2 regions of the Streptomyces sp. NBC_00829 genome follow, and region 2 is predicted to be linked to the other one. Evidence: riboswitches for the same ligand, from Rfam matches in the RefSeq annotation. Region 2 holds a riboswitch; the other holds the start of a gene.
The links. Region 2 has a riboswitch for glycine ahead of gcvT (glycine cleavage system aminomethyltransferase GcvT). Riboswitches for the same ligand answer to the same signal wherever they lie in the genome.
Positions count from the first base shown of each region.

Region 1: another riboswitch for glycine. It lies ahead of gcvP (aminomethyl-transferring glycine dehydrogenase); the one in region 2 lies ahead of gcvT (glycine cleavage system aminomethyltransferase GcvT).

Region 1 is NZ_CP108867.1:6,924,508-6,940,375, reverse strand. Features, by position in the region: gene OG293_RS31045 (glutamate-cysteine ligase family protein) at 200-1,714, opposite strand; gene OG293_RS31040 (hypothetical protein) at 2,199-2,786, shown strand; gene OG293_RS31035 (DUF5999 family protein) at 3,114-3,311, shown strand; gene gcvP (aminomethyl-transferring glycine dehydrogenase) at 3,408-6,293, opposite strand; glycine riboswitch at 6,473-6,570, opposite strand; gene OG293_RS31025 (PRC-barrel domain-containing protein) at 6,731-7,123, shown strand; gene OG293_RS31020 (DNA polymerase IV) at 7,036-8,565, opposite strand; gene OG293_RS31015 (MerR family transcriptional regulator) at 8,655-9,251, opposite strand; gene OG293_RS31010 (bifunctional nuclease family protein) at 9,437-9,910, opposite strand; gene OG293_RS31005 (MerR family transcriptional regulator) at 9,964-10,710, opposite strand; gene OG293_RS31000 (FHA domain-containing protein) at 10,753-11,634, opposite strand; gene OG293_RS30995 (DUF881 domain-containing protein) at 11,783-12,832, opposite strand; gene OG293_RS30990 (small basic family protein) at 12,838-13,170, opposite strand; gene OG293_RS30985 (DUF881 domain-containing protein) at 13,167-14,096, opposite strand; gene OG293_RS30980 (sugar phosphate nucleotidyltransferase) at 14,194-15,868, opposite strand, start outside.
Region 2 is NZ_CP108867.1:2,335,665-2,351,532, reverse strand. Features, by position in the region: gene OG293_RS09670 (Ig-like domain-containing protein) at 1-377, shown strand, start outside; gene OG293_RS09665 (enoyl-CoA hydratase/isomerase family protein) at 455-1,222, shown strand; gene OG293_RS09660 (ATP-binding protein) at 1,485-1,988, shown strand; gene OG293_RS09655 (polysaccharide deacetylase family protein) at 2,376-3,164, shown strand; gene OG293_RS09650 (YncE family protein) at 3,164-4,351, shown strand; gene OG293_RS09645 (EF-hand domain-containing protein) at 4,549-4,764, shown strand; gene OG293_RS09640 (STAS domain-containing protein) at 4,879-5,268, opposite strand; gene OG293_RS09635 (L-serine ammonia-lyase) at 5,472-6,839, opposite strand; gene glyA (serine hydroxymethyltransferase) at 6,980-8,242, opposite strand; gene gcvH (glycine cleavage system protein GcvH) at 8,259-8,642, opposite strand; gene gcvT (glycine cleavage system aminomethyltransferase GcvT) at 8,701-9,816, opposite strand; glycine riboswitch at 9,966-10,063, opposite strand; gene OG293_RS09615 (AAA family ATPase) at 10,215-10,883, shown strand; gene OG293_RS09610 (enhanced serine sensitivity protein SseB) at 11,152-11,922, shown strand; gene OG293_RS09605 (enhanced serine sensitivity protein SseB C-terminal domain-containing protein) at 12,018-12,809, shown strand; gene OG293_RS09600 (ABC transporter permease) at 13,304-14,302, shown strand; gene OG293_RS09595 (ABC transporter substrate-binding protein) at 14,405-15,868, shown strand, end outside.

The sequences.
Region 1 (15,868 bases), 4.6 Mb from region 2:
CACCGCATGGGATGTCACAGCATGCCCGACGACGGGCCGGCGGACGGAGGCAGGTCCGGCCCCGGGCCGGCCACAGGAGACGGGCTCGACGAGATCGGGGAGGGGTGGGAAGCCGGTGTCCAGGTCAGCGGCCCGCCGAGATCCGGGGTGTGGTCCTCAATGCGTTCATGGCGGTGGGGCGGCAGGGACCGGCCGCGGCTCAGGGCCGAGGCGCGGGGAAGCCGACGGGCCAGGTGTGCACGGGCTCACCCCGGTGCATCAGCTCGCAGTAGCGGCGGGTCGTCGCCGCGAGCGCCGCATCCCGCTCCAGACCGGCCTCCAGCGCGCGGTGGTACGTGTCGGCCTGCCAGGAGGCACCGTTGACCCTTCGCTTGCACCGCTCCTCGATGACGCCGAGATAGAAGTCGCGGTCGGCCGGCTCGACGTTCCACGCATCGAGTCCCGCCGCGGCGAGCGGCAGCAGTTCGTCCCGCACGAGCTTCACGACCGGCACCCGGGTGATGCCGCCGCCCCGTCCGGGGCGGGGCCACTGGAGCTCGGCGTCGATGCCGTGGCGGCATGCGGTGTCGAAGTTCTCCGCCGCCGCGGTGAAGGGCAGCCTGCTCCACACCGGCCTGGCCTCTTCGGCGAGCGCGCGGACCAGCCCGTAGTAGAAGGCCGCATTGGCGATCACGTCGGTGACCGTGGGGCCCGCGGGCAGCACTCGGTTCTCGACGCGCAGATGGGGAACGCCGTCGACGACTCCGTAGACAGGGCGGTTCCAGCGGTAGACCGTGCCGTTGTGCAGGACGAGCTCGTGGAGCTTCGGCACTCCGCCGTCGTCGAGCACCCTCAGCGGGTCCTCCTCCTCGTCACAGATGGGCAGCAGGGCGGGGAAGTAGCGCAGATTCTCCTCGAAGAGGTCGTACGCCGAGGTGACCCACCGCTCTCCGAACCAGGTACGCGGCCGGACTCCCTGGGCCTGGAGCTCGGGCGGGCGGGTGTCGGTGGCCTGCTGGAACAGCGGGGGCCGCGACTCCCGCCACAGCTCCCTGCCGAACAGGAAGGGGGAGTTCGCGCCGACGGCCACCTGCACGGCGGCCACGGCCTGAGCCGCGTTCCACACGTCCGCGAACCGGGCGGGAGTCACCTGGAGATGCAACTGCACCGAGGTGCAGGCGGCTTCGGGGGCGATCGACGCCGACGTGCACGTCAGGCTCTCCACCCCGTCGATGTCGAGCGCGAAGTCCTCGCCGCGTGCCGCGACGATCTGGTCGTTGAGCAGGGTGTACCGGTCGCCGGCCGAGAGATTGGCGGAGACCAGGTCGTGCTGGGCGAGCGTCGGAAGAATTCCGATCATCACGATCCCGGCGCCGAGTTCTTCGGCTTTCCTGTGCGCATATCCGAGTCCGGTCCGCAACTCCTCGGACAGCTGGTCCAGAACCCGCCCGCTCAATCGGTGGGGAACAATATTTACTTCCAGGTTGAACATTCCGAGTTCGGTCTGGAAATCATGGCTGGCGATCCGTTCGAGAACTTCGGCATTCATCATCCGTGGAAGCCCGTCGGCGCCTGCGAGATTCAGCTCGATCTCCAGTCCCATCAGATTCTTGGGCCGGTCGAACCTCTTCTCGGCCAGCAGCCTCCCCAGTCCCGCGAGGCACTGCTGCAACTTCCTCCGGTATCTCTGCCGATCGGACAGGTGCAACCCGCCTGCCACGACCTTCTCCCCCATCGAAGCGTCCCTCCTCGAGTGGGCACCACGGAGCACCGGGCGCTCGTGTCACGGACGATAATGCCCAGACTCGCTGATCTATAACGCCCCGGGGCCGGTCGACTGCCGGTAGGGTGGACGAAACAGCCGAGCGGCACATTCATTCGGCATGTTGCAGTACGCAGTTACCAATGCCCGATGCCTGGTGGAAAACACCGGCGCGTTTCAGCCTACCGCGTCGGAGACATAAACCCAGGCCGGAGCCTCGCCTTCACGATAAATCGGCACGTATCATCTCGGCGGAAAGACGCGATTCAGCCTTGCCTGAAATGCCTGCGCCCGCTAGCGGAAACACTGTGAGAACACGTGTCGTATAAACTCCGCGAACGAGGCAGAGAGTTGGCGCCCGGTGGCCTTTCCAGCCCGCCTCTGGCCCCGCACGCTGACAGTGCCGTCCGCACCTGCCCTTGCATCAACGTGTCTCCGAAGTGAGAGGCGACCCATCATGCCGCTGCATGTCCCCCCGGCTCCCGCGCCTGCCCTCCGCTGCGTCCTCGCGGCACTCGGCTCCCCTACAGCCGTCCGCGAGGCCCCCACACCGGCTCTCAGGTCCGTCCAGGGACCTCTGAGCCCCGAACTGCCGCTTCCCGTCCATGTACTGGATCAGATCGTCCCGAGCGGAAGCGCTCCCTACACCCGCCTCACGGGCTGGCGCTTTCTGATCCGCAGCGGCGAACGCGCCGTGGCCGCCGCGGAGACGATGCTCACCCCGGACGGCTGGACCTTCTCCCATTTCTTCGAAGGCCCCTATCTGAGCTCCACCGAACGTGCGCTGCGCCAGGCCGAGTCGATGAGGACCCCCTTCCAGCCGCGGCTGCTCTCCGTCCCCGAGCTGTACATGCTCACCCTCTGGCTGCACGGCGACACGGACGCCGACGCCGGGACCGGCACTCCCCGCCCGACGGATGTCCTGGTGCCCCTGGCACCGGCCCCGCCGGGCATCGCGGCGCACCGCCCCCACCGGGTCGCCGATCTTCTGCCGGTGATGACCCTGCGGCTCACGCCGGCTCCCCTGCTCGGCTCCCCCGCATGACCGGCACGGCCTGACGGCCGCACTGGTAATCGCCCTGCCCGAGCACCCCTCGCGCCCCGTGACCACTCCGTCGCGGGGCGCACTTCCGTCCCAAGCGGACTAGCCCATACCGGCCCCCACGAACCACCCGAAGGGACGGTGGAGTTGAACTGAACCGTCCGCCTGGGTGATGCGTCATTAACCAGTAAGAAGAGCTGCCGCGAAATCCCTGCGGATTGACGCCCGTGGGGCAACACTGGGGACCGGAACCGACAGATACGGGGGGCGGCCATGAACACCTCATCGAGCCGCAGGACAGTCTCACCGACGCAGCGAAAGAACCCACCCATGTGCCAGCACCAGCCAGCCTGCCCGACGTCCGACTCAGCCGACCGGGAGGCGGCGCGCCTCATGGCGCACCACCCGGAGCAGGGCTGGAGCCTGCTGTGCAACGGCGTCCTGCTCTTCGAGGACACCGGCGAGCTGCTGCCCGACGGGCAGATCATCGCGCCGCACCGGCCGCGCGAGGTGATGACGGCCGCCTAGGGGCTTATCCGTACGACGTACGACGAGGGGCCGGCCCGGAGACGAAATCTCCGCACCGGCCCCGACACAGGTCCGCGGCCGTTCGACCGCCGCCCGTCAGTGGTCGTACTCGTCCATCGGCGGGCAGGAGCAGACGAGATTGCGGTCACCGAACGCACCGTCGATCCGGCGCACCGGCGGCCAGTACTTGTCGGCGGCGCTCACCCCGGCCGGGAAGACGGCCTCCTCGCGGCTGTAGGCGTGCTCCCACTCACCGCCCAGCGCCGCCGCGGTGTGCGGGGCGTTGCTCAGCGGGTTGTCCTGCTCGGGCCACTCGCCCGACGCGACCTTCTCGATCTCTCCGCGGATCGCGATCATGGTGTCGCAGAAGCGGTCGATCTCCTTGAGGTCCTCGCTCTCCGTGGGTTCGATCATCAGCGTGCCGGCCACCGGGAACGACATGGTCGGCGCGTGGAAGCCGTAGTCGATCAGACGCTTGGCGATGTCGTCGACGCTGACGCCCGTCGACTTCGACAGCGGTCGCAGATCGACGATGCACTCGTGGGCGACCAGGCCCGCCGGGCCGGTGTAGAGCACCGGGTAGTGCGGCTCCAGGCGCTTGGCGATGTAGTTCGCCGCGAGCACGGCGACCTGCGTCGCGCGCTTGAGGCCCTCGCCGCCCATGAGGCGGACATACGCCCAGGAGATCGGCAGGATGCCCGCCGAGCCCCATGGCGCGGCCGAGATCGGCCCCACACCGGTCTCCGGGCCCGCGGTGGGCTGGAGGGGATGGTTGGGGAGGTACGGGGCGAGGTGCGCCCGGACGCCCACCGGACCGACGCCGGGGCCACCGCCGCCGTGCGGGATGCAGAAGGTCTTGTGCAGGTTGAGGTGCGAGACGTCGCCGCCGAACTTGCCCGGCTTGGCGAGCCCCACCAGCGCGTTGAGGTTGGCACCGTCGACGTACACCTGGCCGCCGGCCTCGTGGACCTGGGCGCAGATGTCGGCGACGTGCTCCTCGAACACACCGTGGGTCGACGGATAGGTGATCATCAGGACCGAGAGCTCGTCGCGGTACTGCTCGATCTTGGCCCGCAGGTCCTCGATGTCCACCTCGCCGTCGTCGGCGGTCTTGACCACGACGACCTTCATGCCGGCCATGACGGCGCTGGCCGCGTTGGTGCCGTGCGCGGAGGAGGGGATGAGACAGACGGTGCGCTGGGTGTCGCCGTTGGCGCGGTGGTAGGCGCGTACGGCCAGGAGGCCCGCGAGCTCGCCCTGGGAGCCGGCGTTCGGCTGGATGGACACCGCGTCGTAACCGGTGACCTCGGCGAGACGCTCCTCCAGCTCACGGATGAGCGTGAGGTAGCCGCCGGCCTGCTCGACCGGGGCGAAGGGGTGGATCTGGCCGAACTCCGGCCAGGTGACCGGCTCCATCTCGGTGGTCGCGTTCAGCTTCATCGTGCAGGAGCCGAGCGGGATCATGCCGCGGTCCAGCGCGTAGTCCCGGTCGGCCAGCTTGCGCAGGTAGCGCAGCATCGCCGTCTCGGAGCGGTGCTGGTGGAACACGGGGTGCGTGAGGTAGTCGTCGGTCCGCAGCAGGGCCGCGGGCAGGGCCTCCGTGGTCACTGCGTCCAGGGCCTCGATGTCGGCCTCGACGCCGAAGGCGGCCCACACGGCGGCCAGCTGCGCGCGGGCGGTGGTCTCGTCGCAGGAGACAAAGACGGTGTCGGCGTCGACGAGGTGGAGGTTGACCCCGCCCTCGCGGGCCGCGGCGACGATCTCGGCGGCCTTGCCCGGCACCCGCGCGGTCAGCGTGTCGAAGTACGAGCCGTGCACGACCTCCACGCCACCGGCCCGCAGGCCCTCGGCGAGGATGCCTGCGTAGCGGTGGGTGCGCTGCGCGATCGACCGCAGACCCTCGGGGCCGTGGTACACCGCGTACATTCCCGCCATCACGGCGAGCAGCACCTGGGCGGTGCAGATGTTGCTGGTGGCCTTCTCACGGCGGATGTGCTGCTCACGGGTCTGCAGCGCAAGCCGGTACGCCTTGTTTCCGTCGGCGTCCACGGAGACCCCGACCAGGCGGCCGGGCAGGCTGCGCGCGAACTTGTCGCGGACGGCCATATAGCCGGCGTGCGGGCCGCCGAAGCCCATGGGGACGCCGAAGCGCTGCGTGGTGCCGACCGCGATGTCCGCGCCCAGCTCGCCGGGCGAGGTGAGCAGCGTCAGCGCCAGCAGATCGGCGGCGACGGTGACGATCGCGCCCAGCCCGTGCGCCTGCTCGATGACCGGCTTGATGTCACGGACGGCGCCGGAGGCGCCGGGGTACTGGAGCAGCACGCCGAAGACACCGCGCTCGGCGATCTCGGCGGGGATGCCCTTGCTCAGGTCGGCAGTGACGATCTGGACACCGGTCGGCTCGGCGCGGGTCCCGATCACCGCGAGGGTCTGCGGCAGGACGTCCGCGTCGACCAGGAAAACGCCTTCCTTGACCTTGCCGACCCGGCGGGCGAGCGACATGGCCTCGGCCGCGGCCGTGCTCTCGTCGAGCAGCGAAGCGCCCGAGGTGGGCAGACCGGTCAGGTCGGCGACCATCGTCTGGAAGTTGAGCAGCGCCTCCAGGCGGCCCTGGGAGATCTCGGGCTGGTAGGGCGTGTACGCGGTGTACCAGGCCGGGTTCTCCATGACATTGCGCAGGATGACCGGGGGCGTGAAGGTGCCGTAGTAGCCGAGACCGATCATCGGCGCGAGCACCTGGTTGCGGTCGGCCAGGGTGCGCAGCTCGGCGAGTACCTCGGCCTCCGTGCGGGCGCCCGGAAGGTTCAGGGCCTCCGCGCTCTTGATCACATCGGGGACCGCGGCGGCGGTCAGCTCGTCGAGCGAGCCGTACCCCACCTGCGCCAGCATCTTGGCCTGGGCCTCGGCGTCGGGCCCGATGTGGCGCTGCTCGAAGGGGATGCCCTGCTCCAGCTGGGAGAGCGGAATGCGGTTGGCGGTCATTTAGGAGGCCTCCTGGTCCGACACGACCGGCGAGGGGCACCGCGGCGCGGATGCCCGGACGGCCTCCCCCTCTGTCATCTCAACCTGAGAGCTTCACCGGCACGCCACAGCGGCACGCCGGCTTTCACCGTCGGTGAGAGCGGATGCCGTCCGACACCCGCCCTGCTTTCCAGAGTGACCTCGTCCGTGCGGTACAGGGGCCTGAGAGATTCCGGGGAGGATTTGCTCCTTCGGCGCCAGCCGGTTGGTCACCGGTGGACTCTCCCGCACGGGGTCAGCAGCCGTTTGCCAGAGTACCAGCGTGGCCCCTCGCTAATCGCTCAAGTGATCGCCCGGCCGTCGGTCACCGCACGCTCGGGTGCCTGCCGGCGTGATCGCTCAAGTGGCCGACACCCCCAATGTGCACTTTTGTAGTATTTACCTAGCAGTTGCGACCAATTGGAGGGACCGTGCAGACCGACATCGATCCGCGCAGCCTGATCGGCCGCAAGGCGTTCGACCGCAACGGCACCAAGATCGGGACTGTGGACGAGGTATATCTCGACGATGCCACGGGTGCGCCCGAGTGGGCCGCCGTGCGCACCGGGCTGTTCAGCAGGGATGCGTTTGTCCCGCTGGAGCCCAGCAAGGTCGTCAACGACACCCTGCACGTCCCTTACGAACGCTCGCTGATCAAGGACGCCCCGGACTTCGGTGTCGGCCGTCATCTCTCGCCCGAGCAGGAACTCCAGCTCTACCACCACTACGGCCTCGATCTCTCCGTGCCGCCCGAGACCCCGGCGCCGTCGGGAGACACGTCCTTCGGCCACGTCTCCGGCCAGGAGGACTGACCCGGGCCCGAGGACCGACCCGCGGCGGTCGACCCGCCAGGGTCGGCCTTGCGGACCCGTTCCTGCTCATCGGTGAGCCGCGGCACCAGCGACAGCGGTTCCGAGGGCTCAAGATCCGGATCGTCCACCCGGAAGGTGCGCACGCGCCCCGGCGGCGAACCCGGCTCTTCGAACCGCACGGTCACCCGCCCGACGCCGCTGCCCTGCACCCACCCCGGTCCGTACTCCGCGTGCCGTACGTCCGTCCCCGCCGCCCAGTGCCGCTCGGCGGGGGCCACGGATTCGGCGCTGTCCGTCCCCGCTCCCTCAGAGGCATGTGGCGCCTCCGGCCCGTCCGCCCGGCCCAGGACGGACCCTGCCTGCTCATCGGCGGCGGCCTGAGCGAAGAGATCCTCCTGGGTGTAGTCCGCCAGTCCGGTGACACCCACCCCCAGCAGCCGCACCCCGCCCGTGGTGTCCACGGCCTCCAGGAGCCGCCCCGCGGCCTCCCGCACCACCGCGGGATCGTCGGTCGGTCCCCGCAGCGTCTCCGAGCGTGTCAGAGTCGAGAAGTCGTACCGCCGCACCTTGAGCACGATGGTCCGTCCGGAGTGTCCGGCGGCGCGCAGCCGCTGCACACACCGGTCGGACAGCCGCTCCACCTCGATCCGCACCCGCACCCGGTCGTGCAGATCCACATCGAAGGTGTCCTCGACCGACACCGATTTCGTGTCCCGTTCGGCAACGACCGGCCGGTTGTCGTACCCCATCGCCATCCGGAACAGCGAGGTCCCGTGCGCCTTGCCCAGCAGCCGGACAAGCTCGTCCTCGCCCGCCTCCGCCAGCTCGGCCACCGTCGTCATGCCCGCGCGGCGCAGATGCTCACCGGTCGCCGGGCCGACCCCGGGCAGCGTGCGCACCGGCATCGGCCCGAGCAGCTCCCGCTCCGTGCCGGGCTCTATGAGCACAAGACCATCGGGTTTCGCCTGTTCGGAGGCGATTTTCGCGAGCATCTTGGATCCGGCGAGCCCAACGGAACCCGTGAGTCCCGTGACAGCGCGGATGTCGGCGCGCAGCCGCTCCCCGGCCGCCCGCGCGGAGGCGGAGTCGTCGGCTACTCCACCGGCTTCCAGATCCACGAACGCTTCGTCCAGGCTCAGTGGCTCGACCAATGGAGAGAGCGTCCCCAGGAGCTCCATCACCTGCTCGCTGACCGTGCGATAGAGCAAGAAGCGCGGCACGACATAGGCGGCGTTCGGTGCGAGCCGTCTGGCCTGCGCCATCGGCATGGCGGAGTGGACGCCGAACTGCCGAGCTTCGTACGAGGCGGTCGCGACGACACCGCGCGGGCCGAGCCCGCCGACGACCACCGGCTTTCCGCGCAGACTCGGCTTCGCCGCCTGCTCGGCGGCGGCGAAGAAGGCATCCATGTCCAGATGCAGAATCGTCGGCGCGGATCTCACATCTCCGATGCTGCCCTACACCACTGACAATGGCGCCGAACCGGCTGGGCACCGATCCACGGGCCCGGCGAACAGGACGCGCTCAGCGCTCAAACGGCCCTGTCGCGCCTTCGTCTGGCCAGTTCGTCCGCCGGATTGTTGCCGATCAGCGTCTCGCCGGTGTCGACGCGCTCGCCGTGAAGCTGCGACAGCGCCGCCTCGACATCCCGCCAGACCACGCCGACGGCGATCCCGAAGATTCCCTGGCCGCCCTGGAGCAGATCGACGACCTCGTCGGGCGAGGAGCACTCGTAGACGGTCGCGCCGTCGCTCATCAGCGTCATGCGTTCGAGGTCGGTGAAGCCACGGGCCCGCAGATGCTGCACGGCCGTGCGGATGTTCTGCAGGGCCACGCCGGTGTCGAGGAACCGCTTGACGATCTTGAGAACGACCACGTCACGGAAGCTGTAGAGCCGCTGTGTGCCCGATCCGTACGCCGGCCGCACGCTGGGCTCCACCAGACCTGTGCGGGCCCAGTAGTCGAGCTGTCGGTAGGTGATCCCAGCCGCCGCGCAGGCTGTGGGCCCGCGGTAGCCGATCGCTTCCTTCGAGGGGTCGGCTACGTCTCCGTGAAGCGGATACGGCCCGCTCTCCCCGAGACTGCTTCCGGGGGCACCCCCAGCCGTACCGTCGCCGCTGCTTCTCACGCCGACCTCCGTCCTTGACCTGCCATCTCGACGGTAGGCAGTCACCCGGGGTGCGTCAACGATCGCCACACTCGGCACGCCGAGTGATAATCACCCTGAGAGTGGTTTCCCGTGCCCCCATTCGGGGAAAGGGTTGCCGAATGCGCCGACGCCGCCCGTCGGACGGTCACAGACTGTTGGCGTCGTCACTGACTGTTGGTGCCGAAATCCTCGGGCGAGATCTGATCGAGGAACTCGCGGAACTTCTCCACCTCGTCCTCCTGCTCGTCCGGGATGGCGATTCCCGCGTCATCGAGGACCCCGTCACTGCCGAAGATCGGTGTGCCGGTCCGCAGGGCCAGCGCTATGGCGTCGGACGGTCTCGCACTCACCTCGACGCCGCTGGCAAAGACCAGCTCCGCGTAGAAAACCCCTTCGCGCAGGTCAGTGATGCGCACCTCGGTCAGCTCCTGGCCGACCGCCTCCAGCACGTCCTTGAAGAGGTCGTGCGTCAGCGGCCTCGCCGGAGCCATGCCCTGCTGGGCAAAGGCGATGGCGGTGGCTTCCCCGGGACCGATCCAGATGGGGAGGTACCGGTCGCCTCCCACTTCACGTAGGAGCACGATCGGTTGGTTCGAGGGCATTTCGACCCGGACACCCACAACGTCGAGCTCGTTCACACAGCAACCCTAGGACGTGCCCGACCGGTTTGGGTAGTCGGGCTCCCCCAAGATCAGTGGAGCCGGACCCCGAGCGCGGTCTGCACCAGGGCCGCATGCAGCCGCACGGACAGGGCGGCGAGCTCTTTCGTGGTCGCCTCGGCATGCGCCCTGGTCTGCGGATTACGGTGCCGCCGCAAGGGTGCCACCACCTGCTCGACCAGCCCGGCCTCCCGGTCGGCCGCCGCCTTCATCGCCCGCAGATGACGGGGCTCGAGTCCGAATTTCCCCAGATCCGCGACGAGTCTGGCGACAGTCACCGATTCGGCGTCGTAGCCGCCGTTTCCGTCTCGCGCCAGCAGGCCGTACGACTCCCACTCGTCGAGCTCCGCCTCACTCACCTCGGCGGCCGCCAGCAGCTCCGGGCGCCCCACCCGGGCCGCCGTGGGCCGCTCCGCGTCGAAGTCGCCCGTCGTCCACTGGCACAGCTCCCGCTGCACGCCCTGCGCGGGCAGCTGCGCCTGTTCCCCGCGCGCCTGGGCGTCGAGATGCTCCCGGATGACCTTCAGCGGAAGATAGTGGTCCCTCTGCATCCGCAGCACCTGAGCCAGCCGCTCCACGTCCCCGGGGCTGAACTTGCGGTACCCCGACGGCGTACGCCTCGGCTCGACCAGCCCTTCGGCCTCCAGAAAACGGATCTTGGAGATGGTCACTTCGGGAAATTCGTCCCTCAGCTGGCTGAGCACCGTCCCGATGCTCATCAGCCTCTCGCCCGCGGTGGCGGTGCCGTGGCCGGCACCGCCAGTCGGTGTTCGCAGCATGTGCCTTCCTGGGGGTCCCCCCGGACGGAGTCTGGGGGAGGGTTACACGCCCCGCTGGCTCGCGTAGAAGACCAGCCGGTACTTGCCGATCTGAACCTCGTCGCCATTGGCCAGGACGACGGAGTCGATCCGCTCGCGGTTGACGTACGTGCCATTCAGGCTGCCGACGTCCGAGACGGTGAAGCCGCCGTCGGGCCCCCTGCGGAACTCCACATGACGCCGCGAGACGGTCACGTCGTCGAGGAAGATGTCGCTCTGCGGGTGACGGCCGGCCGTGGTCAGCTCGCCGTCCAGCAGGAAGCGGCTCCCGGAGTTCGGACCGCGGCGCACCACCAGCAGGGCGGAGCCGAGGGGCAGCGCGTCGACAGCGGCCTGGGCCTCGGGAGAGAGCGACGGAAGCTGCGTCTGCCCCGTCACCTCCGCGTCATACGCCTCGATGCCGGAGATGGAGATCGTCGAGGTCGTCTCCGACGCGCGCTCGGCGGGAGCCCCGCCCCGAAGCGGCGCGCCACAGTTGGAGCAGAAGCGGCTGGCCTCGGCATTGCGGTGCCCGCACCTCGTACAAACCAAGGCCGACATGGACGGATCCTCCTGCCGCGGCTGACCCGCGTGGGGATTGGTCGCATACGGGTCCGGGGCAAACCCTCCACCCGTACTTGAGGTTGATGGTTCCCCGAAACCTATGCGGCCGGAACCGGCAGGGTCAACCGACGACGCGCCCCCATCACCCGAATTGTCACCGCCCGGACCAGCGACCTCGTCCCGGAAGAGCGGACGCTCGCCGCCCTGCTCCTCACTCTGGCCATGGCGCGGCACGCGATGCCTGGCGTTCCCGCCGTCCTCGCGTGCGCTCTTGCCGAACAACTTCCCAAACAACTTCACGGGCGATTCCCCTTGACCGAAATAGACCCGCCCGTGGGGCAGGACGAACCCTCAATGATCACACCTGCCGACCCGGACATTCTCACAACGTCCGTGACCACCAGACAGTTTCCACCACGCGGCACGCTTGTTCTGTGCCGACCCCCCGCAACCTCATGCCCTGGTCCAACAGGCCTCATGCGCCCCCGCCTCACTGCGCCGACGACCGAGCGTAGTCAGGCAGCTTCGCGGGTCGCAAGGCGTCCACGACGATCCTCTGCGAGCGCGCCACCGTCGCCGTGGCCTGCTCCTTCTCAAGCGTCTGCACCACACCGCCCGGGATGTTCAGGGCGGGCTCCAGATCCTGCGGCTTGCCGATGACCTTGAAGGTGTACGGCGCGGAGACAGGCTTGCCGTCGACCTTGATGTCGGAGCCGGTGCCGGTGAAGTACGTGTCGGCGACCACCCGCACATCGTTGACCTGGATCGCCTCGGCCCCCGCGGCGCGCAGCTCCTGGATGGCGTCGAGCAGCATGTCCGACTCCACCGTGCCCGACGGGTCGTCGATGGTGAGCGTGATACCCGGGCCCTGCGCGGCGACCGTGCCCGCGAGGATGCCCAGCTGCTGCTCCTTCTGCAGGGTCTGCTTCCGCGCTTCCTCAGCCAGGTCCGAGCTGTTCTCCAGCTCGGCGCGCTGGTCCTCCAGACGCTGCTTCTCGTCCTCAAGTCGCTGTGTGCGGTTGTCCAGCTCGTCGAGGATCCGGACCAGGTCCTCCTGACGGGCACCGCGCAGCGCGCTGCTGTCACTGTTCGAACGGACCTGGATGGCGAGCCCCAGACCGAGGACGAACAGCAGCAGGGCGACGATGAGTTGGGCGCGGCTGAACCTCAGCGGCCACAGTACGGCGACGAGCCGCTGCCGACCGGTCTGCTGCTTCTCGGGCGGAACCCGACCGAATTCGGACTGACCTGGCTCGGGCCGACCTGGCTCGGGCCGACCTGGCTCGGGCTGACCCGATTCGGGCCGACCCGATTCGGGCTGACCGGACGCGGGCTCCTCACGGCCAGGAGGACGGGGTCCACCAGGCTGCGAGGGTCCGGACCGCGCAGGGCCGGGCTGGCGGGGACCGTCGTGCTCCGCCCCGGGACGGGCCGCCGTCTCCTCGCGCGCGGGCTTCTGTTCGCCCTCGGGCTTGCTGTCGTCCGCCGCCGGCGTCACGGCTTCCGGCTCCTCACCCTGGGGCTTGTCTTCGTTGTTCATTCGCCTCACGCCCGGAAGACGTGCCGACGGATCGCGGCCGCGTTGGAGAAGATCCGGATGCCGAGGACGACCACCACACCCGTGGACAGCTGGGCGCCGACGCCCAATTTGTCGCCCAGGAACACGATCAGCGCGGCGACCACCACGTTCGACAGGAAGGAGACCACGAAGACCTTGTCGACGAAGATTCCGTCGAGCATGGCCCGCAGGCCACCGAAGACCGCGTCGAGAGCCGCGACGACGGCGATCGGCAGATAGGGCTCGACCACCGCCGGCACTTCGGGTCGGACCAACAGTCCGACCACGACTCCGACGACGAGGCCCAGTACGGCGATCACGATGTGCCCTTCCCTGTGTCAGCCGTGTCCTGCCCGTTGCCCTTCCCGGCGTCGGCGGTCTTCGGCTCTGCTGTTCGTACGATCAAGCTCGGCGCCGCCGGCAGGCGCACCTTCTCCTCGGCGGAGATGCTGGAACGGATGCCGAAGTTCTCCTGCAAAGCGTGGAGATATTGCCCGTCGGCACTGTCCTGGAACGCGGTGCTCAGCTTTTTCCCGTCCCCCACCGCGAGAACCGTGTACGGCGGCACCAGCGGCTTGTTGTCGACCAGTATGGCGTCGCCGGCCGCCCTGATCGCCGACAGGGCGGTCAGCCGCTGTCCGTTGATGGCTACGGCCTCGGCGCCCGACTCCCACAGCCCGTTGACGATCCGCTGCATGTCGCGGTCGCGCACCCGGCCCGTGTCGTTGAAGCCGCTGCTCTCCCTCGGCCCCCCGCCACCCTGATCGGTGTTCTTCGCATCGTCGACGACGAGCTTCACGCCCGGCCCCTCCACCTCGGTGGCGCCGGAGAGCAGTGCGACCAGTTCCCCCTGATCGCCGCCCTGCGTCTTGAGAGCCTTCCGCTGACGATCGCCCACCTCGTCCCGGAGCTTGTCGACGCTGCGCTCCAGGGCGTCGGCGTCCTTGGTCTCCGCGTCGATACGGTCGATGAGCTCCTCGCGCTCTTTCGCCACCACCGGTGCGGATATCCGCGCCTGAGCGGCTCCCACGGTGACGACCAGGGCGGCCAGGACAAGTCCCAGCGCAAGGCCGAGCTTGGCCCTCAGCGTCCGGGGCAGTCCCCCTCCCTCGGCATCCCGGCGGGCGAAAGCCTCCGCGTATCCCTCATCGAGACTGTGCTCCATCACATTGGTCAGCAGCGACATGGACGCATCGGGACGTGCGGGTGGAGCGCCGGTGCTCCGAACGGGGGGCTGCTGCGACATGCCGCACATCGTCGCACGTCGCAGCTGCTACCGCCGAATGGCCCCACCGGTGTGCCGGAAGCCGTCCGTCGACAACTTCCGGCACACCGGTCACACCTCAGTGACCTGCGCTGTCCACGACGGCGGACCACTCGTCGAGCAGGGCCTGGGCCGAAGAGTCGTCCGGTCCCTCGGCCCACAAATGAGTGACGGCCTCCGCGGGGTCGGGAAGGACCATCACCCAGCGCCCGTCGGGCTCGACGACCCGGACACCGTCAGTCGTGTCGACATGCCGGTCGGCGGCTGCCTCGACCACCTTCCGCATCACGAGTCCCTTGACCGCCCACGGCGTCGCCAGATCGCGCCGCAGCACATGTGCCCGCGGGATCCGGGCGTCGATCTGGCTGAGGGTGAGCTGCGTACGGGCCACCAGCCCGAGCAGCCGTACGAAGGCCGCCGAGCCGTCGAAGACGCTGCTGAACTCGGGAATGATGAAGCCGCCCCGGCCGTCGCCACCGAAGATCGTGGTGTCCTCACGCCCCACACGGGTCAGGTCGTCAGGCGATGTCGTCGTCCACTCCACCTGCGTGCCGTGGTACGCCGCCACCTGCTCGGCAATACGGGTGGTCGTCACGGGCAGGGCCACCCGCCCGCTGCGCCGCTCCGCGGCCACAAGGTCGAGCAGCACGAGAAGCGCCCGGTCGTCCTCGATGATCCGACCACGTTCGTCGACCAGCGACAGCCGCTCGCCCACGGGATCGAAACGCACGCCGAACGCCGCCCGCGCGGAGGCCACGATCTCGCCGAGCCGCACGAGACCGGACCGGCGGGTGTCGGCCGACTCCGTGGGCCGCGACTCGTCGAGCCCGGGGTTGATGGTGAGCGCGTCGACACCGAGCCGTCCCAACAGGCTCGGCAGAACGAGACCCGCGCTGCCGTTGGACGCGTCGATGACGACCTTGAGCCCGGACTCGGCGATCCCGGAGGTGTCGACATTGCGCAGCAGGGATCCGGTGTACGAATCGAACACGCTGGACGGGAAGTGAAGATCCCCGATCTCGCCCGGGAACGCCCGCCGGTACTCCTGGCGCGCGTACACGCGGTCCAGCTTCCGCTGCCCGCCCTGCGAGAGGTCCGCTCCGCGTTCATCGAAGAACATGATGTCCACGGAGTCGGGCACACCGGGGGACGTACGGATCATGATGCCGCCGGCACTGCCGCGGGCTGTCTGCTGGCGCGCCACGGGCAGGGGAACGTTCTCCAGGTCCCGTACGTCGATGGCACTGGCCTGGAGAGCGGAGATCACCGCCCGCTTGAGCGCACGGGCGCCCCTGGAGTGGTCGCGCGCCGTGGTGACCGTCGCGCCCTTCTTGAGGGTCGTGGCATACGCTCCCGCAAGCCGTACCGCCAGCTCCGGAGTGATCTCCACATTGAGGATGCCGGACACGCCCCTGGCGCCGAACAGGTGCGCCTGCCCCCGCGACTCCCAGATGACCGAGGTGTTGACGAAGGCGCCGGCCTCGATGGTCTTGAAGGGGTAGACCCGGACGTTGCCCTGGACAATCGATTCTTCGCCGACCAGGCACTCGTCACCGATGACCGCGCCGTCCTCGATCCGGGCGGCCCTCATGATGTCGGTGTTCTTGCCGATCACGCAGCCGCGCAGGTTGCAGTGCTCGCCGATGTACACGTTGTCGTGGACAACGGTCTTGTGGAGAAAGGCGCCGCTCTTCACGACCACGTTGGATCCGACGACCGTGTGTTCGCGGAGTTCCACATCGGCTTCGATCTTG
Region 2 (15,868 bases):
CCACGACGTACAACGGCCAGATGGTGATCAGCGAGAAGTACGAGGTGACCCGGATGAACGGTGCCACCGTCGGCTTCGGCGGTGAGTACGACATCAAGGACGTGCCGCACGCGATGCGCCTGTCCGAGTCCGGCACCTTCGTGCACGGCAACTACTGGGCCTCGTCGGGCACCTTCGGATCGGCGAACGTCAGCCACGGCTGTGTGGGTCTGCGTGACTCCCGTGGCGCCGGCGACAGCGGCACCCCTGCCGCCTGGTTCTTCGACAGCTCGATCATCGGCGACGTCGTGATCGTGAAGAACTCCAGGGACAAGCAGATCTCCCCGGAGAACGGCCTGAACGGCTGGAACCTCTCCTGGGCGGAGTGGATCAAGTAAGTGCTCCTGTCAGGAGGCCCGGTGCTGTGACCGACAGCACCGGGCCGCTTTGCGTTAACGCCGACTAACCTGCCCTCATGACTGTTTCCCTCGAAGTCTCCGAAGGTGTCGGCACGATCCTTCTCGACCGCCCCCCGATGAACGCGCTGGACATCGCCGTCCAGGACCGGCTGCGCGAGCTGGCCGCCGAGGCGACCCGCCGCGACGACGTGCGGGCCGTGATCCTCTACGGCGGCGAGAAGGTGTTCGCGGCCGGCGCGGACATCAAGGAGATGCAGACCATGACCCACCCGGACATGGTCGCCCGTTCCCGTGGCCTCCAGGACGCCTTCACCGCCGTCGCCCGTATTCCCAAGCCCGTGGTCGCCGCCGTGACCGGCTATGCGCTCGGCGGCGGCTGCGAGCTGGCGCTCTGCGCCGACTTCAGGATCGCGGCGGACAACGTGAAGCTCGGCCAGCCGGAGATTCTGCTCGGCCTGATCCCGGGCGCGGGGGGCACCCAGCGGCTGGCGCGTCTGATCGGCCCGTCCAAGGCCAAGGACCTGATCTTCACCGGCCGGATGGTGAAGGCGGACGAGGCGCTCACCCTCGGACTGGTGGACCGCGTCGTGCCGGCCGCCGAGGTGTACGAGCAGGCGCGTGCCTGGGCCGCCAGGCTCGCGCAGGGACCGGCGCTGGCGCTGCGCGCCGCGAAGGAGTCCATCGACACCGGACTGGAGACGGACATCGACACGGGTCTCACGGTCGAACGGAACTGGTTCGCGGGTCTGTTCGCCACGGAGGACCGCGAGCGCGGGATGCGCAGCTTTGTGGAGGAGGGGCCGGGTAAGGCCAAGTTCCTCTGAATTCTGGCCGGTTGGGCAGTTCCGCATCCCGCGTCAACCCTGTGTGTGGCTTAGCTGAACCTTAAGGCAGCCTTAAGCGATATCAGCGCGTTGCGCTTGGCGATCATACGTGCGCACAGTGTCAGCGCAGCTCAGAGTGAGTATCAGGGTCAGCATGCGGCCAGAGTCATATGCCAACCATGCCCCCCGGAGCGGCCGATTCCGGGGGTCCTATTCCGTTGGAACGGCCCCGGAAGCCGCTCATTACGGCCATGATGGGTGCATGGCGGGCCTCGAAGGTGTGGAGCAATCCCGGCAGCGCGGCAGCGCTACGGCAGTGCGGTGGATGCCCGCGATCGAGGACGAACAGGCGCTCAAGGCGCTCGAATTGTTCGGCAACCCCACGGACGAAGAAGTCCGGCTCCCCTCGCGCCCGGAGTCCGCGGCCACCGCGCGTCGGCTGACCCAGTCCGTGGTGCTGCGCCAGTGGGCGCTCTCCTCGCAGACCGCCGAGCATGCCGTCCTGCTGGTCTCCGAGCTCGTCGGAAACGCCGTACGCCACACCGGAGCCCGGGTTTTCGGGCTGCGCATGCTGCGTCGGCGCGGCTGGATCAGGATCGAGGTCCGTGACCCCTCGCGCGGCCTGCCCTGTCTGATGCCGGTCCAGGAAATGGACACCAGTGGCCGGGGCCTCTTTCTCGTCGACAAGCTCTCCGACCGGTGGGGTGTGGATCTGCTGCCGCGCGGCAAGACCACCTGGTTCGAGATGCGGGTCTCCGAGCGCTGAGCGCAACCGGGACGGCGTGGCCGGGAAACACGAAAGCCCCCTGAGCGGGGGCTTCCGTGGAGCGCCATGGATCGGGGGGGTGTATCCACGGCGGCTTACGACGACCTGAACCCGGGTCAAGGGGGGTCGTGCCAACGACTATGGCAGACGGGATGCGGCATTGCCAAAAGTTCTTACTGGGAAATAGTCGGCTATTAGCCGCATCTCTAAAGTGAATCGTAGGTGAGGTGAGCCACCCGCCTGGAAAATTATGAATGAACATTGGCTCTCGCGAGTGATTCATTGCTTCCTGGGCAGGTGGGACGGTCGGCGTGGCCGCGACGTGTAGGTGTTATGAATTGGGTCAATCGTTATTTTTCTCCCAATTCACCCCTACTGTGCTTTCCCGTGACCTCGATCGACCGCCGCAGCGCCCTGCGCGCAGGAGCGGGAGCCGCCGCCGCGGGCGCCCTCGCCACGAGCTGCTCCGACGGCGGTCCCGCTCCGGCGCCCCCCGCCGCCCCCGCCCTGCCGTCCCGCAGCCACCATTTGGCCCCGAGGGCCACCCCCGCCCCGGCCCCCCGTCGCTTCCCCGGCCGGCCCGCCCAGATCACCCACGGCCCGCGGGACCGCGACAAGGTGGCTCTCACCTTCCACGGCCAGGGGGACCCGGCCGTCACCAAGGCCGTGCTCGCCGAGGCCGAACGGGCCGGCGCGCACATCACCGTGCTCGCCGTGGGCAGCTGGCTCGACCAGTACCCCGGCCTCGCCCGCCGGATCCTCGACGGCGGCCACGACCTCGGCAACCACACCCAGCGGCACCTCGGCATCTCCGCGATGTCCGAGACCGAGGCCTACGCCGAGATCACCGGCTGCGCCGAGCGGCTGCGCCGGCTCACCGGCTCCATCGGCACCTGGTTCCGTCCCTCCCGCGCCAAGGACGCGACCGGGCTCATCACCCGGCTCGCGGCCCGCGCGGGCTACCCGCACGTCCTCTCGTACGACGTCGACTCCCTCGATTTCACCTCGCCCGGAGCCGCGGCCGTCATCCGCAACGTCACCGGGAAGATCCAGCGCGGATCGGTGGTGAGCCTGCACCTCGGCTACGCGGACACGGTCGCCGCACTGCCGGGACTCCTCGACGACCTCGAACGCCGCGGCCTGCGCGCGGTGACCACCACGGAGCTGCTGATCTGATGCGTCCGACGACTCCCCGCGCCCAGCGGGCCACCGCGCTGCTCGCCGGCGCCCTCCTCGCCGTCCTCGCGGGCTGCACCTCGCCCGCCGGCAAGACCGAGGCGCTCGGCACCCAGGCCGCGCTGCCGCCCGCCAAGCCCAAGAAGGCCGCCCCGGCCGGGCTGCCCGGCATGCCGCCGGTGCTGGACCCGCACGACATCTACTCCGCGGACCGCCCCAACCAGCTCTCGCCGGTGGTCCGGGGCTTCCCCTCCCGGGTGTACGTCCCCAACACCAACTCCAACACGGTCTCGGTCATCGACCCCGCGACGTACAAGGTCATCGAGACGATTCCGGTCGGCGGCCAGCCGCAGCACGTGGTCCCGTCCTGGGACATGAAGACGCTGTGGGTCAACAACAACCGCGGTCACACGCTCACCCCCATCGACCCGGCCACCGGCGCCGTCGGCAAGCCGATCAAGGTCCACGACCCGTACAACCTCTACTTCACTCCCAACGGCAGATACGCGATCGTGATGGCCTCCCTCGACCGGCAGCTCGTCTTCCGCGACCCGCACACCATGAACCGCATCAAGACGACCCCGGTCCGCTGCTACGGCGTCAACCATGCGGACTTCTCCGCGGACGGCCGGTACTTCGTGGTCTCCTGCGAGTTCTCCGGCGAGTTGCTCAAGGTCGACACGGAGAAGATGGAGGTCGTCGGCCAGCAGAGGCTGCCGTTCAACGGTGCGATGCCGCAGGACGTGAAACTCTCGCCGGACGGAAAGACCTTCTACATCGCCGACATGATGGCCCACGGCGTGTGGGTGCTCGACGGCGAGAAGTTCACCACACCCACGCTGATGCCCACCGGCAAGGGCTGCCACGGCCTCTACGTCAGCCGTGACTCCAAGGTCATGTACATCTCGAACCGCGGCGAGGGGACCATCTCCCTCTTCGACTTCGCGCAGAAGAAGCTCACCGACAAGTGGCGGCTGCCAGGTGGCGGCAGCCCGGACATGGGCGGTGTCTCGGCGGACGGCAAGGTCCTGTGGCTGTCCGGGCGGTACAACTCCGAGGTGTACGCGATCGACACCGCGACCGGGAGGCAACTGGCCCGTATCCCGGTGGGCAGCGGCCCACACGGCCTCGCGGTCTACCCGCAGCCGGGACGGTACTCACTGGGCCACACCGGAGTCTTCCGCTGACCTGGACACAAGGGCGGGGTCGGCGGCCAGGATGTCCGCACGTGCCTCGACTCATCGTGCCCGTCTCCTGTGTGTGCGCCCCCACCGGGCGGCCGCTGCCCTGAGGGACCGAGAAGGAAGTTAATCTGACCTCCGTCAGTGGTGCACCACCAGGTACGGCACCAAGAAGGACTGCACCAGGAAAAGGGGCGGAAGCAGTGGCGGACATCGAAGAGGCGCGCAAGGCGTTCGATCGGTACGACCTTGACGGCGACGGCCAGATCACGGCGACGGAGTACAAGAGCGTGATGGCGCAGCTGGGCGACTTCCATGTCACCGAAGCGGTCGCCGAGGCAGTGATCAAGGCGAAGGACACGGACGGCGACGGTCGGCTGACCTTCGAGGAGTTCTGGGCCTCGCTGAACAAGGCCTGACGCTCCTGCGGGCGCCCCCAGGCCGGTTGACCCTGGGGGAGGCTCCCGGCCTGGCCGGGGGCCCGCCCCGCACTGCTCACCGCCGCGGCCTCGCGTCCGCGTTTCCGTCCCGGCTCAGGCCCCGGCTGTGAGAGCCGCCTCCAGCGTCGGCAGCATACGGAACGCGTCGCGCATTCCGCCCGCCCGGAACACGCGCAGGATCGCGGGCCGGTCGCACACGACCCACAGCCGCCCGCCGTTCTCGGCGGTGCGCCGCTGGGCCCGGCACAGCAGGGTGAGGCCGGAGCAGTCGAAGAACGCCACATGCGTCAGATCGGCCACCACCTCGTGATCGCGGATGGCCGTCACCACGTCCACGTACGCCCCGATGAGAGTGACCGCGGCGATGTCGATCTCGCCGCGCAGCTCGACGACGGTCCGGTCCCGGCGGCGGTAGACCCGCCCGTACGGTCCGGGGAGCGGCGCGCGTAAGTCGGAGGACGTGGACGTCAGCCCCTCGGTCATGGCTTTCTCCTTGGTGCGGCGAGCCGGTCCGGCCACCGAGGGCCTGGGTGAACAGGCTGTGAGATTAGTGCGGGGGTTCGGGGAACGGGGGGAGAAAAAACGTTCGGAGCTCCCAAAACTCCCTCGTGCGAGTGAAGTTCCGTCAACTCTCTTGACTCTCCGAGGGCTTGGTCGCGTGCGTCGGCCCGGGGGCGGGCCGCTGCTCAGCACTCGATGATGTTCACCGCGAGGCCGCCGCGGGCGGTCTCCTTGTACTTCACGGACATGTCCGCGCCCGTCTCCTTCATCGTCTTGATGACCTTGTCGAGGGAGACCTTGTGGCTGCCGTCGCCGCGCATCGCCATCCGGGCCGCCGTCACGGCCTTCACCGCGGCCATGCCGTTGCGCTCGATGCACGGGATCTGGACCAGGCCGCCGACCGGGTCGCAGGTCAGGCCGAGGTTGTGCTCCATGCCGATCTCGGCGGCGTTCTCGACCTGTTCGGGCGTGCCGCCCAGCACCTCGGCGAGCGCGCCCGCCGCCATCGAGCAGGCGGAGCCGACCTCGCCCTGGCAGCCGACCTCGGCACCCGAGATCGAGGCGTTCTCCTTGAAGAGCATGCCGATCGCGCCCGCGGAGAGCAGGAAGCGGACCACGCCCTCCTCGTCGGCGCCGGGCACGAAGTTCATGTAGTAGTGCAGCACGGCCGGGATGATGCCCGCGGCGCCGTTGGTGGGCGCGGTGACGACCCGGCCGCCCGCGGCGTTCTCCTCGTTCACGGCCATCGCGTAGAGGGTGATCCACTCCATCGCGTGTGCCAGCGGGTCGCCCTCCGCGCGCAGCTGGCGGGCGGAGTTGGCCGCGCGCCGGCGGACCTTGAGGCCGCCGGGCAGGATGCCCTCGCGGGACATGCCGCGCGAGACACAGGCCTGCATGACCCGCCAGATCTCCAGCAGGCCCTCGCGGATCTCCTCCTCGGAGCGCCAGGCCGTCTCGTTCTCCAGCATCAGGGCGGAGATGGACAGACCCGTCTCGTCGGCCAGCCGCAGCAGTTCGTCGCCGGTGCGGAAGGGGTACTTGAGCACGGTGTCGTCGAGCTTGATCCGGTCCTCGCCGACCGCTTCCTCGTCGACCACGAAACCGCCGCCCACGGAGTAGTACGTCTTCTCCAGGACGAGGCCCCCCTCGGCGTCGTACGCGAAGATCGTCATGCCGTTGGCGTGGTACGGCAGCGACTTGCGGCGGTGCAGGACCAGGTCCTTGTCGAAGTCGAAGTCGATCTCCCGCATGCCGAGCAGATTGATCCGCCGGCCGGTGCGGATGCGCTCGACCTGCGCGTCCGCGGTCTCGACGTCGACGGTGCGGGGCGAGTTGCCCTCCAGACCGAGCAGGACGGCCTTGGGGGTGCCGTGGCCGTGGCCCGTCGCACCCAGGGAGCCGAAGAGTTCCGCGCGTATCGCCGTCGTGCGGGCGAGGTGGCCCTCGTTCTTGAGGCGCCGCGCGAACATACGCGCCGCGCGCATCGGGCCGACCGTATGGGAGCTGGACGGGCCGATGCCGATCGAGAACAGGTCGAAGACCGAGATGGCCACGGGGAACTCCTAGAGAGGTTGGTAGACGCCGTTGTCTGCCGGGGTGGTGCAGAGAGCGCTGGAACACGGGGCGGGGCACCGCGCCCACACTCCAGTGTGCGCGGTGCCCCGAAGGTTCGTACGAACGAAAGCGTACGAAACTACTTCAGGCCGGGGTACAGGGGGTGCTTCGCGGCCAGCGCGGACACCCGGGCGCTCAGCGCCTCGGTGTCGTATGCCGGCTTCAGCGCCTCGGCGATGATGTCGGCGACCTCCCGGAAGTCCTCCTCCTGGAAGCCGCGGGTGGCCAGCGCCGGGGTCCCGATCCGCAGGCCCGAGGTGACCATCGGCGGCCGCGGGTCGTTCGGGATGGCGTTGCGGTTGACCGTGATGCCCACCTCGTGGAGCCGGTCCTCGGCCTGCTGGCCGTCCAGCTGGGAGTTGCGCAGGTCGACCAGGACCAGGTGCACGTCCGTGCCGCCCGACAGGACCGAGACACCGTGCTCGGCGACATCGGCCGCGACGAGACGCTCGGCGAGGATGCGGGCGCCGTCCAGCGTGCGCTGCTGGCGCTCCTTGAAGTCCTCGGTGGCCGCGACCTTGAAGGAGACCGCCTTCGCCGCGATGACGTGCTCCAGCGGACCGCCCTGCTGACCGGGGAAGACCGCGGAATTGATCTTCTTGGCCAGCTCCTGCGTCGACAGGATCACACCGCCGCGCGGACCGCCGAGGGTCTTGTGCGTGGTGGTGGTGACGACATGGGCGTGCGGCACCGGGTTGGGGTGCAGCCCGGCGGCGACCAGACCCGCGAAGTGGGCCATGTCGACCATCAGGTACGCGCCGACCTCGTCCGCGATCCGGCGGAACGCGGCGAAGTCCAGCTGGCGCGGGTATGCGGACCAGCCGGCGACGATCAGCTTCGGGCGGGACTCCTTGGCGAGGCGCTCGACCTCGGCCATGTCGACCTGGCCACTCTCGCTGTCGACGTGGTACGCGACCACGTTGTACAGCTTGCCGGAGAAGTTGATCTTCATGCCGTGGGTCAGATGACCGCCGTGGGCGAGGTTCAGGCCCATGATCGTGTCGCCCGGCTTCAGCAGCGCGAACATCGCGGCCGCGTTCGCCTGCGCGCCGGAGTGCGGCTGCACATTGGCGTGCTCGGCGCCGAAGAGTGCCTTGATGCGGTCGATGGCGATCTGCTCGACGACATCGACGTGCTCGCAGCCGCCGTAGTAGCGGCGGCCCGGGTAGCCCTCGGCGTACTTGTTGGTCAGGACCGAGCCCTGGGCCTCCATGACGGCGACCGGGGCGAAGTTCTCCGACGCGATCATTTCCAGGGTCGACTGCTGGCGTACGAGCTCGGCGTCGACGGCGGCGGCGACGTCGGGGTCGAGCTCATGGAGAGGAGTGTTCAGAACAGACATCTTCGATCCCCTGGGGTCAGTTGCCGGAGAGGGTGAGCTGGGCGTACTCCTGGGCGGAGAGCAGGTCGCCCGGCTCCTCCGCGATACGCACCTTGAAGAGCCAGCCACCCTCGAAGGGGGCGGAGTTCACCAGGGACGGGTCGTCCACGACGTCCTGGTTGGCCGCGACCACCTCACCGCTGACCGGGGCGTAAAGGTCGCTGACCGACTTGGTCGACTCCAGCTCGCCGCAGGTCTCGCCCGCGGTCACCGTGTCGCCCACCTCGGGCAGCTGGGCGTAGACGACGTCACCGAGCGCGTTGGCCGCGAACTCCGTGATGCCGACCGTCGCGACGCCGTCGGCGACGTCCGACACCCACTCGTGCTCCTTGCTGTAACGCAGCTGCTGGGGGTTGCTCATGACCTGATTCTCCTGGATGCGGGGGAGTGCTGATAAACGGGAGGGGTGGTGCTGATGATCACTTCTGGCGCTTGTAGAACGGCAGCGCGACGACCTCGTACGCCTCATGCGTACCGCGGATGTCGACGCCGACGCCCTCGCTGCCCGGGGCGGCGTGCGAGGCGTCCACGTACGCCATCGCGATCGGCCTGCCCAGCGTCGGAGACGGGGCGCCCGAGGTGACCTCGCCGATGACCTGGCCGCCCGCGACGACCGGGAAACCGGCGCGCGGGACCCTGCGGCCCTCGGCGATCAGGCCGACGAGCTTGCGCGGCGGGTTGGTGGCGGCGCGCTCGGCGGCTGCCTCCAGGGCGGCGCGGCCGACGAAGTCGCCCTCCTTCTCGAACTTCACGACCCGGCCCAGGCCCGCGTCGAACGGGGTGAGCGAGGTGGTCAGCTCATGCCCGTACAGCGGCATGCCGGCTTCCAGGCGCAGGGTGTCGCGGCAGGACAGGCCGGCCGGGACCAGACCGGCACTCTCGCCTGCCTTGGTCAGCGCCTGCCACAGCTGAACGGCGTGCTCGGGCGAGACGAACAGCTCGAAGCCGTCCTCGCCGGTGTAGCCGGTGCGCGCGATCAGCGCGGGCACGCCCGCGACGGTGCCGGGCAGGCCGGCGTAGTACTTCAGCCCGTCCAGATCGGCGTCGGTGAGGGACGCGAGGATGCCCGGGGATTCGGGGCCCTGCACGGCGAGGAGGGCGTACGCGTCCCGGTCGTCGCGGACCTCGGTGTCGAAGCCGGCGGCGCGCTCGGTCAGCGCGTCGAGGACGACCTGCGCGTTGGAGGCGTTCGCGACGACCATGTACTCGGTCTCGCCCAGGCGGTAGACGATCAGGTCGTCGACGATCCCGCCGTCCTGCCGGCAGATGTGCGTGTAGCGGGCGCGGCCGACTCCGACGGTCGAGATGTTGCCGACCAGCGCGTGGTCCAGAGCCTTGACGGCCTCCGGGCCCGTGACGGTGATCTCGCCCATGTGGGAGAGGTCGAAGAGTCCGGCCTTGGTGCGGACGGCGTTGTGTTCGTCGCGCTCACTGCCGTACCGCAGGGGCATGTCCCAGCCCGCGAAGTCGGTCATGGTGGCGCCCAGCGAACGATGCACGGCATCGAGGGCGGTGAGACGGGGGGCGTTGCTCATAGATGTGGCTCCCAGGGCATGGCCGGCGAGGACAATCCTCCCCATCTGTCATCGGAACCTGAGAGGTTCGTCGCGACCGCTCGTATCGGTGGTCGTGACTTGCACCTTGGGTGGAGCCACTCGATGGCGGCTCGCTTTTCAGATCTGCCTCATCACACGCGGTACGGGGCCTGAGAGATTCAAGGGAGGGACTTGCTCCTTCGGCGCCCGGCGCACACAGTGGCCAGGACTCTCCCGCGTGGATTCAAGCGGCCGGTATGCAGTTGGCGGGCACATCATTGCATGCATCGCGGAGAAGTGGTGTCTTCGGCCTCCGTCGAAAACGGTTGTACCGCATTACCGTTTCTTTACACTTCGTGGGCAAGGGTGTGGGACGACCCGTACATGGGGGAGGGGTGATGACGTTGCAGCGGTCCGAGGCCTACGCGACAACCGCGGGGGTGCCCGTCCGGCCGGACACGCCTGCCAGGAAGGCGCGCGGGGCATCCGTCCCCGTACTGCGTGATCTGCGGGACCGCTCCGGGCGCAGCCCGCGCAGCCTGGTCTTCGCCGCCGGAGACGTGGTGGTCGTCTCCGGCCTGCCCGGCAGCGGAAAGTCGACCCTGATCAGGCGCGCGGCGGGCGGCCTCGGGATCGACTCGCAGGACACCCGGGACCGCTGGGACGCGCGGATGCCGCGGCTGCTGCCGTATGCCGTCTACCGCCCGCTCGTGCGGCTCGCGCACTACGCCGGGCTGCGGCGGGCCCTGCGCTCCGGCGAGAGCGTCGTCGTGCACGACTGCGGCACCCAGGCGTGGGTGCGGCGCTGGCTGGCGCGCGAGGCCCGCCGACGCGGCAGCGGTCTGCATCTGGTCCTTCTCGATGTCACGCCCGACGTGGCCCGGGCGGGCCAGCGCGAGCGAGGCCGGGGAGTCTCCGGCTACGCCTTCGCCCGGCACCGGCGCGCGGTGGGGCGGCTGCTCGGCGACGCGGAGGCGGGGCGGCTGCCCGCGGGCTGCGCGTCGGCGGTATTGCTGGACCGGGACGCGGCGGGGGCGCTGGGGCGGGTCGGCTTCGAACAGCGTTAGAGCGGTCCCCGGCCGCGGCACACCCCGGGGCTTCCGGCCGTCCGCCTCCCCGGCCTCCCAGGCCCCCTGCACCTCTCCTCGACCCGCGTTCCCGACCTCCTCGCCCTTCCCGGCTTCCCGGCTTCCCGCGTTCCCGACCTCCTTGCCTGCCCGGCCTTCGGGCCGTCCTGGTCTCCCCGGCTCCCGGTCGGGCCCGTGGCCGTGTCCCCGGGCCCCGGCGCTATGGTCGGTGCGCGACACTGAACGAAGCCGGGGAAGAAGGACGGACATGGACATTCCGGAGCAGGCGCATCCGCATCCGCACGGCGGCTGGCCGGCGAACGAGCTCGAAGAGGTGCTCGCCGCGTCCCTGGGCAACCCCGCCGCCGGAGGCCGTCTCATCGAGGTGCTGGGCCGCAGCCACCTCTGGGTGCCACTGCCGAACGGCGGCGGCCCGGACAGTGCGAACCTCGATCTCCCGACCATGGAGATCGAGGGAGCCGTGTACGTCCCGGTCTTCAGCTCCGAGCAGCAGTTCATGGTCTGCGTGGGCAGCCATATGCCCTTCACCGTCGCCCCCGCACGTGAGTTCGCCCGCGGACTGCCGCCGCAGCTCGGCATCGCCGTCAACCCCGGCGGCGCCGTCGGCGCCCCGCTGCCGCCGCTGGCTGTCGCCGAGCTGTGCAGGGTGGGCCGTACGCCTCTGGACGGGCCCGCGTCCGGCGGCCGGGTGCGGCTCTTCGAGCCCGACTGGCAGGAGGAGCCGGTGGACTTCCTGGCCGCCGCCGCCGGAGAGTTCGAGGCCTCCGGTGTCGTCGTCACCGCCCGCAGGGCCCTGGCCTCCGTCGAGGGCGAGCCGCCGGCACTCTTCATCGGCGTCCAGGTGTCCTCCTGGGAGGCCCCCGATCGCAATGCCCCGATGGATGCGCTCGGCCGGGCGCTGAGCCGGGTCCAGGTGGGCTGGCCGGTCAGTCTCGTTCTGCTGGACGCCACACAGGACCCGGTCGGCGGCTGGATGCTGGAGCGGGTGCGGCCCTTCTATCAACGAGAGCACGTGTAGTCGTCAAGTCGGTGACGGGACTCCCGATTAAGCTGTTCCATGCCGGACCCGCCGCACTCGTGTGCCGGGTGGATCGAAGAGGGGCGGAACCCAGGGTGAGCGCGTCAGGCACCGCGGCGGCCGGGCAGGTCGAGCACATGCTGCGCCAGGTGACTCCCGGGCGCTACGACGCGTACGAGGCACTGCTGCACGCGCTCGCCGACCCGGCCGGCGGCGGCCGGCTGTGGATGCTGCTCTGGCACGGCCAGGCCGGCTCGCCCGACGCCCAGTACGGGAACATGGAGGTCGACGGCGTCGGCTACGCCCCGTGCGTCACCTCTGCCCAGGAGCTGGCCGTCTCCGGCTGGAACCGCGCGCACGAGGTGGTCGGCGGCCCGGACATCGCCCGCGCGCTGTACCCCGAGCGCTGGGGGATCTGGCTCAACCCGCACGCGCCCGGCGGCGGCGTCGGCATCCCCTGGCTCGATCTGCGCCGCATTGCCACCGGACTCGACCGGATGCCCGCCGGGCCTCTGCGGCTATCGGAACCGGCCATCGAGATTCCGCACTTCTACGCCCTGCTCTCGCAGAACGCCCACCGCACGCCCGCGGTCCGTGCGCTGCGCCGAGCCTGGGTGCAGCCCGCGCTCGGCGCTCCGTATCTTGCCATCGGGCTCGATCTGTACGACACGAGCCGGCAGTCCGTGGACACCGTGCGCGCCATGATGCAGCAGTCGATCACCGCGGTCCCGGACGGGCTGCCGGTCTCCACCGTCGCCATGTCCGACGAGTACGACCCGGTGACGATGTGGCTGCGGGCCAACGCCCGGCCCTTCTACGACCGCGACGCGCACGGCGCCGCACCGGCCGGAGGCGGGTACGGCTATCCGCCGCAGCACGGCCGGTGAGTGTCCTTCACCCGCGGCACGGTCGGTGAAGGACACTCACCGGTCCCGGGGACAGTAGGAGTTTCCATAGGTCAGGGATGTTTCGTCCCGTCTTCACAAGTGGCCTTCGCGTCGACGCCGGGCGGATGAGAAGGTGGCGGCCACGGCCTTGTGGTGTACGGTCCGCTGATTGTGATCGACTTGTCCGTAATGTGCGCCTTGCTCAACTTTCAGGCTACGAGCGCCAGATGGCGATCCGCTCAAACGGCGGCCTCGTCCGTATAACGGAAACCCCCTCCCCTCATCACGTTTGAGCAAACATTCCCCGGGGGGTCTGGCGGGTGATCGCAGCAGCGTTGAAGACTCCCGCCACAAGGGCAGTCGGTCCTGTGTACGACCTGCTTGTTCAAGCATTCCTCGCACCACGCACACAACTTGCACCACTGATGTGAACGAAGCCGCTACAGCGGCGGGCATGGGTCGGTCACCGCCGGCCGAGAGGGGTCCCCACCACGATGACGGCACCACTGCACGACACGAGCGCGGCCGAGACCGCGGCCGTCGATGTCGCCGCCGATGTCCCGCAGAAGGCCATCGAGGGGCGCTCCCCCTGGAAGATCGCCTGGGTTCGCCTCAAGCGCGACAAGGTCGCGCTGGCCGGTGGCGTCGTGGTGCTCCTGCTGGTCCTGGTCGCCATACTCGCTCCGCTGATCGTGAGCGCGTTCGGCCACCCGCCGGAGGAGCTGCACGAGGACCAGATCGATCCGCTCCTCGGCACTCCGATCGGCAGCTGGGGCGGCATCAGCTCAGACTTCCTGCTGGGAGTCGAGCCGGTCAACGGCCGCGACGTCTTCAGCCGAGTCGTCTACGGCGCCCGCATCTCGCTGCTGGTCGCCTTCCTCTCCGCCTTCGTCGCGGTCTCGCTCGGCACCCTCTTCGGTGTCATCGCGGGTTACTTCGGCGGCTGGGTGGACGCGGCGATCAGCCGGGTGATGGACCTGCTGCTCGCGTTCCCGCAGCTGCTCTTCATCATCGCCCTGATCTCGGTCACCCCGAACGAACTCCTGGGTTTCTCCGGCTCCGGGCTGCGCATCGCCGTCCTGGTGCTGGTGATCGGCTTCTTCGGCTGGCCGTACATCGGCCGCATCGTGCGCGGCCAGACGCTCTCGCTGCGTGAACGCGAGTACGTCGAGGCGGCGCGCAGCCTGGGAGCAGGCCGGGCCTACATCCTCTTCCGCGAGCTGCTTCCCAACCTCGTGGCCCCGATCACCGTCTACACGACGCTGATGATCCCCACCAACATCCTGACCGAAGCCGCACTGAGCTTCCTGGGAGTTGGCGTCAAGCCGCCCACACCGTCCTGGGGCGAGATGCTCCAGACGGCCGTGCGCACCTACGAGGACGACCCGGTCTTCATGATCATCCCGGGTCTGGCGATCTTCATCACCGTGCTTGCCTTCAACCTCTTCGGTGACGGAGTACGGGACGCGCTGGATCCGAAGGGATCCCGCTAGACCCCGCCAGTCCCAAGGACACACAGCCCCTGCCAGTCAGGAGCGAAAGCCCAGAATCCGCGGCCCTCAAGGGCCGTGACTAACACGGAGGTTGCGAGCATCGTGACAACCCATCGCACGTCGAAGCGCAGGCTTGCCGCAGGCACGGCTGTCGTGCTCGCGGCCATGCTTACCGCCACTGCCTGTGGCGGCAAGGACGACAAGAAGGACGGCGCGGGCGGCGCGCCCGGTTTCAACGCGGGCATCGGCAAGGTCGTCAACGCCTCCGACAAAAAGGGCGGCGAGCTCAAGTTCGTCGGTACCCAGGACGCCGACTCGTGGGACCCGGCGCGCGGCTACTACGGCTTCATGTGGGACTTCGCCCGCTACTACACCCGCCAGCTCGTCAGCTTCAAGCCGGAGCCGGGCCAGGCCAGCACCGAGCTCGTCCCGGACCTCGCGACCGCGAAGGCCGAGATCTCGGACGGCGGCAAGACCTACAAGTACACCCTCAAGAACGATGTCACGTGGGAGGACGGCTCGCCCGTCACCGCGCAGGACATCAAGTACGGCATCGAGCGCACCTGGGCCCAGGACGTCATCTCCGGCGGCCCGGTCTACCTGATGCAGGTCCTGGACCCGAAGAAGGAGTACAAGGGTCCGTACAAGGACACGTCTGCCGACAAGCTCGGTCTGAAGGCCATCGAGACGCCGGACGCGAAGACCATCATCTTCAAGCTCCCGCAGCCGAACGGCGACTTCGAGCAGATGCTCGCCATGCCGGCCGCCTCTCCGGTCAAGAAGGAGAAGGACACCTCCGCCAAGTACGGCCTGAAGCCCTTCTCCAACGGCCCGTACAAGATCGACTCGTACGCGCCGAACAAGTCGATGAAGCTGTCGCGCAACGCGAACTGGAAGCAGTCCTCGGACACGATCCGCAAGGCGCTTCCGGACACGATCTCGGTCACCTTCATGACCAACGCCGATGACATGGACAAGCGCCTGCTCAAGGGCGACTTCGACATCGACATCAACGCGACCGGCATCGGCCAGGCCGCCCGCACCACCGCCCTGCGCAAGCACAAGGGCAACCTGGACAACGGCCAGACCGGCTTCATCCGCTACGCGGTCTTCCCGAAGACGGTTGCGCCGTTCGACAACATCGAGTGCCGCAAGGCCGTCATCTACGCCGCGGACAAGAAGTCGCTGCAGACCGCGCGCGGTGGCCCGCAGGCCGGTGGCGACATCGCCCCGAACATGCTCCCCGCGGGCATCAAGGGCTCCGACACCTCGTACGACCCGTACGAGGTCCTCAAGAACGACGGCAAGCCGAACCTCGAGAAGGCCAAGGCCGCGCTGAAGGCCTGTGGCAAGCCGACCGGCTTCAAGACCACCATCGCGGTGCGCAACAACAAGCCCGTCGAGGTCGCCACGGCCGTCTCCCTGCAGAACGCGCTGAAGCAGGTCGGCATCGACGCCCAGGTCGACCAGTTCGACGGCGCCCAGACGTCCGGCATCATCGGTTCGCCGAAGGTCGTCAAGGAAAAGGGCTACGGCATCATCATCATGGGCTGGGGCGCGGACTTC